Regions from separate parts of the Desulfosporosinus meridiei DSM 13257 genome, predicted to be linked through region 3. Evidence: a T-box and tRNA genes for the amino acid it is inferred to sense, from the RefSeq annotation. Region 3 holds a T-box; the other regions hold tRNA genes.

What was found. The T-box of region 3 lies ahead of leuS (leucine--tRNA ligase). A T-box ahead of a tRNA ligase gene usually reads a tRNA of that ligase, here a tRNA-Leu.
Region 1: it encodes a tRNA-Leu, which carries the amino acid that the T-box ahead of leuS (leucine--tRNA ligase) is inferred to sense. The anticodon was not compared.
Region 2: it encodes a tRNA-Leu, which carries the amino acid that the T-box ahead of leuS (leucine--tRNA ligase) is inferred to sense. The anticodon was not compared.

The regions. Positions count from the first base shown of each region.
Region 1 is NC_018515.1:1,326,672-1,329,950, reverse strand. Features, by position in the region: gene DESMER_RS06190 (sigma-54 interaction domain-containing protein) at 1-380, opposite strand, end outside; gene DESMER_RS06185 (DUF1294 domain-containing protein) at 567-854, opposite strand; tRNA gene DESMER_RS06180 (tRNA-Leu) at 1,091-1,177, shown strand; gene DESMER_RS06175 (helix-turn-helix domain-containing protein) at 1,307-1,522, opposite strand; gene DESMER_RS24110 (hypothetical protein) at 2,150-2,347, opposite strand; gene DESMER_RS24300 (DNA adenine methylase) at 2,432-2,644, opposite strand; gene DESMER_RS06160 (hypothetical protein) at 3,100-3,279, opposite strand, start outside.
Region 2 is NC_018515.1:2,979,773-2,983,051, reverse strand. Features, by position in the region: gene accD (acetyl-CoA carboxylase, carboxyltransferase subunit beta) at 1-678, shown strand, start outside; gene DESMER_RS13770 (acetyl-CoA carboxylase carboxyltransferase subunit alpha) at 662-1,648, shown strand; tRNA gene DESMER_RS13765 (tRNA-Leu) at 1,709-1,794, shown strand; gene DESMER_RS13760 (hypothetical protein) at 2,094-2,468, opposite strand; gene DESMER_RS13755 (response regulator transcription factor) at 2,883-3,279, shown strand, end outside.
Region 3 is NC_018515.1:4,196,920-4,200,198, reverse strand. Features, by position in the region: gene yqeK (bis(5'-nucleosyl)-tetraphosphatase (symmetrical) YqeK) at 21-617, shown strand; gene rsfS (ribosome silencing factor) at 592-951, shown strand; T-box leader at 967-1,165, shown strand; gene leuS (leucine--tRNA ligase) at 1,286-3,279, shown strand, end outside.

The sequences.
Region 1 (3,279 bases), 2.0 Mb from region 3:
TAGGACTGCTGATTCTCCTGAATGAGTTTAGCTTGAGCCTCTGTGAAGCAGATCAATCCAATCGCCCCGACAGCTTTATCATCGACATTGATGGGAGAGACAACTTCGTACTTCTCAGAGCAATTCCCCCGCGCCTTACACGGGGCACACAAAGGATGTATCCCCGGGGTTTCAATAACAAACTGATGCCCGGTCCGCAAGACTTCCTGGTAGATATACCCTTGCCGATCCATAGATTGACCAACAAGCTTCTGGTATCTGCCCGTCCCGGCAATCCGCATTAATTTATGATCCGCTATCTCGATATCGATTTTCACGACAGTAGCAATAGCTTCCGCAATCTGTTGTGCATAATCTTTAACGGCCATAAGTTCAACCATTAAGCTACCCCCATTAAAAGTATTATTTCTCAGAATGTCAGTTAATATGACTATTAACCCTTAAACTTTAACTTTTAAGCTTTGGCTTATTTAATGTTTAAGGACTTTGCTTTTTGAGTCTTACCTAACTATTCGTTTCAAAATGATAATATCCTTCCTCATAATTATCATTATGATAAATATGAGCTAGATAATCCTATACCACCCAATATAGTAAAACAATACCACGACCAGGAGATTCAACAAGATCAGAAGCGGTGATCCTATTCTGAACTTAGCATGTTTTGTTTTATGATGAAAATACTTCATTCCGGCATATAGCCCCACTCCGCCAAGGGCCGCTCCCATTAAGAGTAAACTTGATTCAGAAATCCTCCAGCGGTTCAGCTTAGCCCGCCGTTTATCTCTCCCCATGGCAATAAAGACGTAACTGTTCCAGAGAACGTAGGCTCCTAAAAAAACTCCCATACTCATCTAATTCTCCTCCAATCTATTTAACCTCCTGATGACCGGTAACACAAAGCCAAGGAAAAGGTGCCAATATGAAAAACTCCTAGCATGTAGGAGTTTTTCAGTCTTTCATATAAGTGTATATTCTAGCATAGATCCTTGGGGGAATTAAAATGCGATTTCCCTATACCGAGTAGACTTCATTTTTTAAAAATTAAATTGACAAACTGCCTATCATCTCATATAATAATCAATGTCACGCGGTCATGGCGGAACTGGCAGACGCGCTAGATTCAGGTTCTAGTGCTCGCAAGGGCATGGAGGTTCAAGTCCTCTTGACCGCACCATAATGAAAATGCTGAAACCCTTGATATTCAAGGGTTTTTTCTTTTATCTCTCGTATTCCACTAAGGTATAAATTGAATATAATCATTCGTCAAAAAGATTTGGGGACAGATTGGGGACGAAATAGATATTCAAAGTTGTCCAGCTAACTCATCAATCGAAACCCCAAGTCCAGCTGCCAACCGAGCAAGCGTATAAATCCGAATTCTAGCCTTATGGCCTGCTTCAATATTACTTAAAAACTTAGGGTTCATTCCTGTTATAGCGGCTAACTGAGCTTGAGATAGCTGTCGCTTTTTCCTCGTTTGGGCTATTTGCTGACCAAGAGTCTTATTATGGCAGAGCAAGTGGATCACTCCTCTCTTAGCTTATTATTGCATATATGCTTGGGGAAAACATGTCATAAGTGGTCGAAAAAATATCAAAGAACTCCCAATGCTTATTAGACAGGATTATATATATTCTAGTGAGTACCATTGTTCTAAATCCTCGGAAAAAAGGAGAACATTTAAGTCCTCTCTCAAAAAAGCAGAAGCCCGGCGCGCTCCCCTACACACCGGGTTTCTGTCCCTAAGAAAAAACTTCCAACTGATCTACTACACTATATGACCATGTCCATAAAAGTGTGACAAAGCGCCGGTTAATCCCCGGCGTCTTTTTTATGCTCTAAACGTCCTCTATGTTGCAGTTAAGTAAATTACAAAGTCGATCAATTATAGATAAAGCCACAACTCGCTTCGAGCTGGCTTTTGCAAAGTAGGCCTTAATATATACTTGATCTTTGGCAAATAAAAGAGCCCCCATCAAAGTGATAGGGAAGCTTGTAACCTTATTGGACGATCTGGCATAGTATGTATTGCTGGCATGGCCATGGTAACGCCTCCTTTCGATATAAGGGGAGAGCTTTGTCGACTCTCCCCTGTTTACATCTTCCACAGGTGTACCACTTACACGTATTCAGTTCATATTTAAGCTCAAAGGGCCCGCAGATCATCGTTAATCTCAGACTGGCAACGGAAAAGGAGCATCCGGTTGCCAGCAAGTTTTTCTTCTGTCACAGTGACTACTTTATTAATTTTAAGTTCTTTGCCATCGAGCTTTAATCTTAAGGGGTGGGGTTTGCCGTTCTCAAACCAAGCCAAGGCTTCGATGGGGGCAGCTAAGATTTTCATCCCCCCCACTTCATAATTACTTATGAATAACTCCCTGGCCTTACTTGTTTTGTCGGTTCTGCAGACCGAATATCTTACTTCTGCCTAGCTAATGTTAAAACCTGAATAAAGCTCCCGAATCTCCGGATGGTCATTAATACTTAGTAAGAACTTCCCATGAATTTTTGAGAGGAATTCTTTTAGCCTGACGTAGTCTTCCTTAGAAAATGGCTTACTCCCTTGGCTCTTGTAGTCAGCTAGGCCGTAATAAGGCGGATCGCAATAGAAAAACGTTGAGCTTCTGTCATAACTGGATATGTTTTTTCGACATTCCTGTTTTCAATAATTGTATTAACCAGCCTATCCCTTACGGATCTTATGTTATCCCTTACCCGCTCAAGAACCATTGGCGGCTTCTTTAAAGGGGTAATCAGAAAGTCTTTCATCAAGGTGGTTACCTGCACTTTGTCCGTTTGCGAACACACGTTAACGAGGCTGAATGTGCTTCAGGAGTTATGGTCCTCCTTATGACCTATATGGTCCTCTGTGTACACTTCACCTGCTGTTACCAGTTTCGGCAGAAAAGCCCGAACAATTCATTCAGGCCTTTGATTATTTGCTTATCTCAAGAGAGATCTTCCAGAAATACAAGACATTAAGTCTCGCTGGCACATCCGATGTTAACCGAGCAGTTAAATTCTATTATCTATTGCACTTTAGCCTTGCCCAAAGGGGATCGGACTAACATTTATAGAATTCATTGATCTCCTCCCCTAATATTGCTCTTTCTTATAAAAGCTAGTAATAAGTGTATATCCGAAAATTATTCCTGAGACCTGAAAGAACAAGTTATTATAGGAAAGGAAACTTGGAAGTCGAATTGGTAACGTAAAAATTAAAACCAAATAAAAAGCAAAAACACCTGATGGAACTCCCATGATAATAAGCCTAAT
Region 2 (3,279 bases), 1.2 Mb from region 3:
CGTCTTGCATTATTAGTCGATGAAAATAGCTTTGAAGAGTGGGATTCTGAATTAAACCCCTTGGATTCATTAGAGTTTCCCGGATATAAAGAAAAGCTTTTAGAGGCACAGGAAAAATCCGGTGTCTTAGAAGGAGTAGTTACCGGGCGTGCTCGGATTGAGGGTATTCCCTTTGTCGTGGCTATTAATGAAGCGGGTTTTATGATGGGCAGCATGGGTTCTGTCGTTGGAGAAAAAATTGCCCGGGCTATTGAACGCGCCATTGAATTGAGATTGCCGGTGGTTATTTTTTCTACGTCAGGTGGTGCTCGGATGCAAGAAGGAATTCTTTCTCTGTATCAGATGGCCAAGACGAGTGCAGCTTTAGGAAAGTTAGCGGAGAACCATTTGTTATATATTTCCGTTCTTACGGATCCTACCTTTGGTGGAGTGACAGCCAGCTATGCTTCATTGGGAGATATAATTATTTCCGAACCTAATGCTTTGATTGGATTTACAGGACCACGTATCATCAAACAAACGATGAGGCAGGAGCTCCCGACCGGGGCGCAGACCGCCGAGTTTAACCAGGAACATGGTTTAATTGATCTTATCGTGGCCCGCACTCAGATGCGTCCGGAGTTAGCACGTTTACTGCGATACCATCAGGAAGGGGCTCAATATGGCTCAACTATTTGAATTTGAAAAACCTATAGCGGAATTAGAACATAGAATTTCTGAGCTCCAGAAGTTTTCTGCGGATAAGGGAATTGACCTTTCCCAGGAAGTGGACACCCTAGAGAAAAGAGTTCTTTTATTAAAGAAGGAAATCTACGGGAACCTGGAGCCTTGGCAAAAAGTGCAAATAGCCAGACATTCCGAGCGGCCGAATTTCTATGACTATGCCCCCTTGCTGTTTGAAGATTTCATAGAGCTTAAAGGGGATCGTCTGTTTGCTGATGATCATTCAATTGCGGGGGGTATTGCACTTTTTCATGGGGTTCCTGTGACAGTGGTTGCTCAAGTGAAGGGTAAGGATACCAAGGAAAATATTAAGCGTAATTTCGGGATGCCACATCCTGAGGGGTATCGCAAAGCGATACGTCTGATGGATCAAGCCGAAAAGTTTGGGCGCCCAATTTTAACCTTTATAGATACACCTGGAGCTGCCTGTGATTTGGGTGCTGAGGAACGTGGGCAGGGAGAAGCTATTGCCCGATGCTTGCTGGCAATGTCTGGGTATCGTGTGCCAGTGATCAGTACGGTTATTGGTGAAGGTGGAAGTGGCGGAGCACTCGCTCTGGGAGTTTGCAATGTGCTTTTAATGCTTGAGAACTCCTTTTATTCTGTTATCGCTCCGGAAAGCTGTGCCTCGATACTCTGGAAAGATACAACGAAGGCCAAGGAAGCTGCTGCTGCTTTGAAATTTACTGCTAAGGATCTGTTAAGATTAGGAGTTGCTGATGAATTAGTTCGGGAGCCTCAAGGGGGAGCCCATAATAACCTTCAACAAACAGCTGACGAATTGTCACAGGTAATTTCCAAGTATCTGGTTAGACTACGTTCAGAAAGTCCGGAAGCAATTCGTGAAACACGCTATCAGAAGTTAAGGAAGATTGGAATGTTTCGCGAATCTGCTGAGATAAATTTAACAAAAAAGCTTGACTAAGTCTCTTGTTTAGTGTTATTATATCTAAGTCGTCACGATTTGTGAGACGAATTCCATAACGGGCGAGTGGCGGAATGGCAGACGCGTCGGTCTCAAAATCCGATATATGTGAGTATGTGGGGGTTCAAGTCCCCCCTCGCCCACCACAGTAAATTCAAGGCCTTCGGGCCTTTTTTGTTTTTAGTTTGGAACCAAGATTGTACGAAAAAATATTGCAGAGATAATAAGCTTAACTCGACATCACGGCTGGAGAGCACCGCTGGTTTTTGCTTAACTTCGGAATCGATTTGAGTAGGGCCTGGGTATTTATAACAAAATAATGGCAAGACCGTAAAGTGCCACGCCTTTACGGTCTTGCCATTATTTTGTCAACAGTGAGGGCTCGAACACATAGCCTATCCGAGTAAGGTTGTTCAAATCTATGGTCAATCATGAACCTTTTTCATTACTGCAATTCCCTAAGTCGTTCACTAAAATAGGTTTTTACGTGCTCAACATATTCTGGTTTTAAGGAATATTTTCTAAAAACACAGCTAAAGTCTCTATCTAAGCCGTAAGTTCCAGATTCAACCCATTCCTCATCAAGATTACACGTCGCATTAATCTGATCGTACAAATAGCTGGAGCCTGAGAATTTTTCTAATAAATTATGTAGTTCGAGATCTATTGTTTGATGTGGAAGAACAAGATTAAAAGGTTTTTTGTAATTTCCATATTTGTAAGTACCTTCTTCTTCCCAGACAAAAGGTTTGTCACAAGATTCTAAGATAGCTTGACATGTTTTAATCATCTTTGCTTTATCGTCAGACTCTATGCACATTTTTAACACCTCGAATAATTTTACGCTTATTATACAACGACAAAGTATCAAAAATGAACTTAATAGTTTATTGCGAAAGTTCTTGCTTAAGATTGGATGAACTAAAAATACATTAGGGATTAGGGATGGATTAATCAATCTGTCAATCCCCGCTTACCTAACAAAATTCCGGATTCCAAGTTGGATTAAGAGTGAGTTTGCTATTCTAGTTAAGTAGATTATACTATTCTGGTAACGAGAATTACCATTATTAACTTAAGTAGAAATGTCGGCAGGATTCAGGAAACTTTCAGCTTTCCCTCAGGTAGGATTCAACCTCTTATTACATAATTAGGCTTAAGCCCATCAAGTCATACTTTCTGTTTTGCGTAAAATTATTAATGATCTTTGCCTGTTGTAAAGGAGCTTACTAGCATGAAGAAATTAAAGGGCATCAAACTACTATTGGTCGATGATGAACCAAACATTTTGCAGTTTCTGGAGATGGGGCTTCAAGAGGAGGGATTTGAGGTTCAAACAGCTCAAGATGGTATGGCAGCTGTAACACTTGCCAAGCAATTCCAGCCTCATATTATTATTCTTGATGTAATGATGCCCGGTATGGATGGCTTTGAAGTATGTCGAATGCTAAAAAAGACAGAAAATGTGGCCATTATCATGTTGACTGCTAAGGATGAAGTGGATGACCGAGTAAAAGGACTGACCCTTGGGGCTGATGACTATATGATGAAACCCTTTAGCTTTGAGGAATTGCTGGCCCGCATTCAGGCTAGAATTCGAAATCAATTCCCTAATCTCCTGGGTGAGGTTG
Region 3 (3,279 bases):
TAAAAGGGGAGCGGGAGTACGTGAAATTGCAGGTTGAAGTACTGAGAGATCTAGCGGCCCGTGTTCTTTCGAAGGAACGCTTAAAGCACACCTTAGGGGTAGCAGATTGGGCTGAAAGACTGGCCCAGCATCATGGCTTAGATCCGCTTAAGGCTCGTTGTGCAGGGTTAGTGCATGATTTAGCAAAAGAAGTCTCTTTGAACAATCAGTTAAGGTATGCCCGACGCTGGAACCTTTTGCACTATCCGGAAGATGAGCAGAGCCCGTATGTTTTGCATGGACCCGTGGCTGCTTATTGGCTAGAGCACCATTATGGCCTTGATGATCCGGAAATCCTGGCTGCTGTTGCCAATCATACCTTAGGCAGGCCGGGAATGGGTAAGCTGGAAATGCTTATTTACAGTGCAGATTTGACAGAACCTGAGCGAGATTTCCCAAAAGTGGACTTTTTGCGCCAATCCTTGTATGATGATTTAGAAAAGGGTACGTTGGCCTGTGTTGAGCACACGTTAATATATTTGAGAGAGGGCAAACGCCCCATTCATCCCTTAACCCAACTAACATATGAAGATTTACGAAGGAGGCAAAATATTGGAACTGGATCAAACAATGCTTGATAAGGTAGTCGGTATCGTTGAAGATAAAAAAGGTGGAGATATTACCCTTTTAAACCTTAAGGGAATTTCAATGGTTACCGATTATTGCTTGATTGTGACTGGGAATACGACTACTCAGGTTAAAGCAATCACTGACCATTTGGATGAAAAGTTGCCAGAGATAGGAATCCCGGTTATCCATCTGGAGGGATTGCCTATGGCTAATTGGGTGCTAATGGATTGTGGCGGGGATTTAGTAATTCACGTTATGACTCCGGATCAAAGGGAATTTTATAAGCTTGAGCGTCTCTGGAAGGATGCGGAAGTTTTGTCGGGAACTCCGATGGAGCATTAAGTTAAAATGATACAAAGAATTGCTGGGATAGGGAATAGTACTTTAGGATCCTCTTTAGAGAAGCGGCGGAAGGTGCAAGCCGTTGTTGGTGACTATGGGAACTCGCCCTGGAGCTGTGTTCAGGTTACAATGAACACCGGTGTGAGCCGTTATAATCTTTCGAGGACTATTTAAAATTGGGTGGTACCACGGGAGTAGATCTCTCGTCCCTTGAGGGACGGGAGATTTTTTACCGTTTTCATGAAGACTTGGTTGATTTTTAGAGTCGTTGTTTTAATAGTACATAATTAAGAGAGAATATATGGGAACTTATTTTTCTAAGGGGGAAAGTTTTATGCAAGAGAGGTATTCGTTTCCGGAGATTGAATCGAAGTGGCAGAAAGAATGGGTGGATAGCAAAGCCTATCGAACTGAGGAAAATTCTACAAAACCAAAATACTATGCTTTGGCTATGTTTCCTTATCCTTCGGGAGATTTACACATGGGGCATGTACGCAATTATTCTATCGCAGATGTAATTGCTCGCTATAAAAGAATGACTGGGCATAATGTTCTTCATCCCATCGGCTGGGATGCCTTTGGTTTGCCGGCAGAAAATGCTGCCATTAAGAATCAGACTCCTCCTGCGGACTGGACCTGGAAGAACATAGCCAATATGCGGCGCCAGCTTCAAGAAATGGGGATTTCCTACGATTGGGATCGAGAAGTGGCCACTTGCCATCCGGGCTATTATAAATGGACTCAGTGGTTGTTTTTAGAGTTCTATAAACATGGCTTGGTCTATAAGAAAAAGGCCGATGTTAACTGGTGTCCTTCCTGTGCCACAGTGCTTGCTAATGAACAAGTTGTGGATGGAGGATGTGAGCGGTGTGACAGTCTGGTTACTAAAAAGAGTCTTGAACAGTGGTTTTTCAAAATTACGGATTATGCTGAGGTTTTGCTTCAAGATCTAGATAAGTTGCCTGGTTGGCCTGAAAAGGTTAAAACTATGCAACGCAATTGGATTGGTCGGTCTGAAGGCGTAGAGTTAAAATTTCCTTTAGAAGAGCGACCGGAAAAGATCTCTGTCTATACCACCCGCATTGATACTATATATGGGGTTAGCTATGTGGTCTTAGCCCCTGAACATCCCCTGGTTCTGGAGTTGGTGAAGGGGACGGAGTATGAAGCTGAGACTGTGGCCTTTATTGAGAAAATGAAAGGTCTCAATGAGATTGCCCGAACCTCAACGGATGCGGAAAAGGAAGGGCTATTTACCGGAGCCTATTGCCTAAATCCTCTAAGCGGAAAGAAAGTCCCGATTTGGATTGCCAATTATGTACTTCTCGAATACGGAACCGGTGCAGTCATGGGCGTACCGGCCCATGATGAAAGGGACTTCGAATTTGCCACCAAGTATAAGCTGGAGATTAAAACGGTTATTTCAGCACTGGGAAGTTCGCCGGTCGAGAAGGATCAACCTCCGAAAGCTGTTTATTCAGGGGAAGGGGTTATGGTAAATTCTGATGCTTTCGATGGCCTGGGCAGCGAAGAGGCTTTGGAAAAGATTGCCGATGAAGCTGAGCGTCAGGGTATTGGTCAACGGAAGGTTAATTTCCGGCTGCGGGATTGGCTGATTTCACGGCAACGTTACTGGGGTGCACCGATTCCGATGATTTATTGTGACTCTTGTGGAATTGTACCGGTTCCTGATGAACAGCTGCCCGTCATGCTGCCACCGGACGTGGTCTTTAAATCAGGAGAAAATCCCTTGGCTACCTCTTCTTCCTTTATAGAGACTACTTGCCCTAAGTGTGGCGGTGCTGCTCGGCGTGAAACAGATACGATGGATACCTTCGCCTGTTCCTCCTGGTATTTCCTGCGTTATACTGATCCCCGTAATGATCAGGAAGTCTTCTCGAAAAATGCTGTTAATCAGTGGATGAATGTGGATCAATATGTGGGCGGGGTAGAACATGCGATTCTGCATCTTCTCTATGCACGCTTCTTTACAAAGGGCTTACGGGATTTTGGTTATTTGGAAGCGGATGAACCTTTCCAAAATCTCTTGACTCAAGGCATGGTCTGTATGAATGGCTCTAAAATGTCTAAGTCCAAGGGAAATGTGGTTAGCCCAGGGGCGATCATCGGGAAATATGGGGCAGACACTGCTCGACTATTTATCCTGTTCGCTGCACCGCCTGAAAGAGATCTGGAGTGGAGTGACCAAGGGGTTGAAGGTTGTTATCGATTCCTGAATCGAATTTGGCGGCTGGTTGCTCAATACGAACCTCTTTTAAGGAAAACTTCCGGTGCGGGATCCGAATCCTCTGATTCAGCGGGTAAATG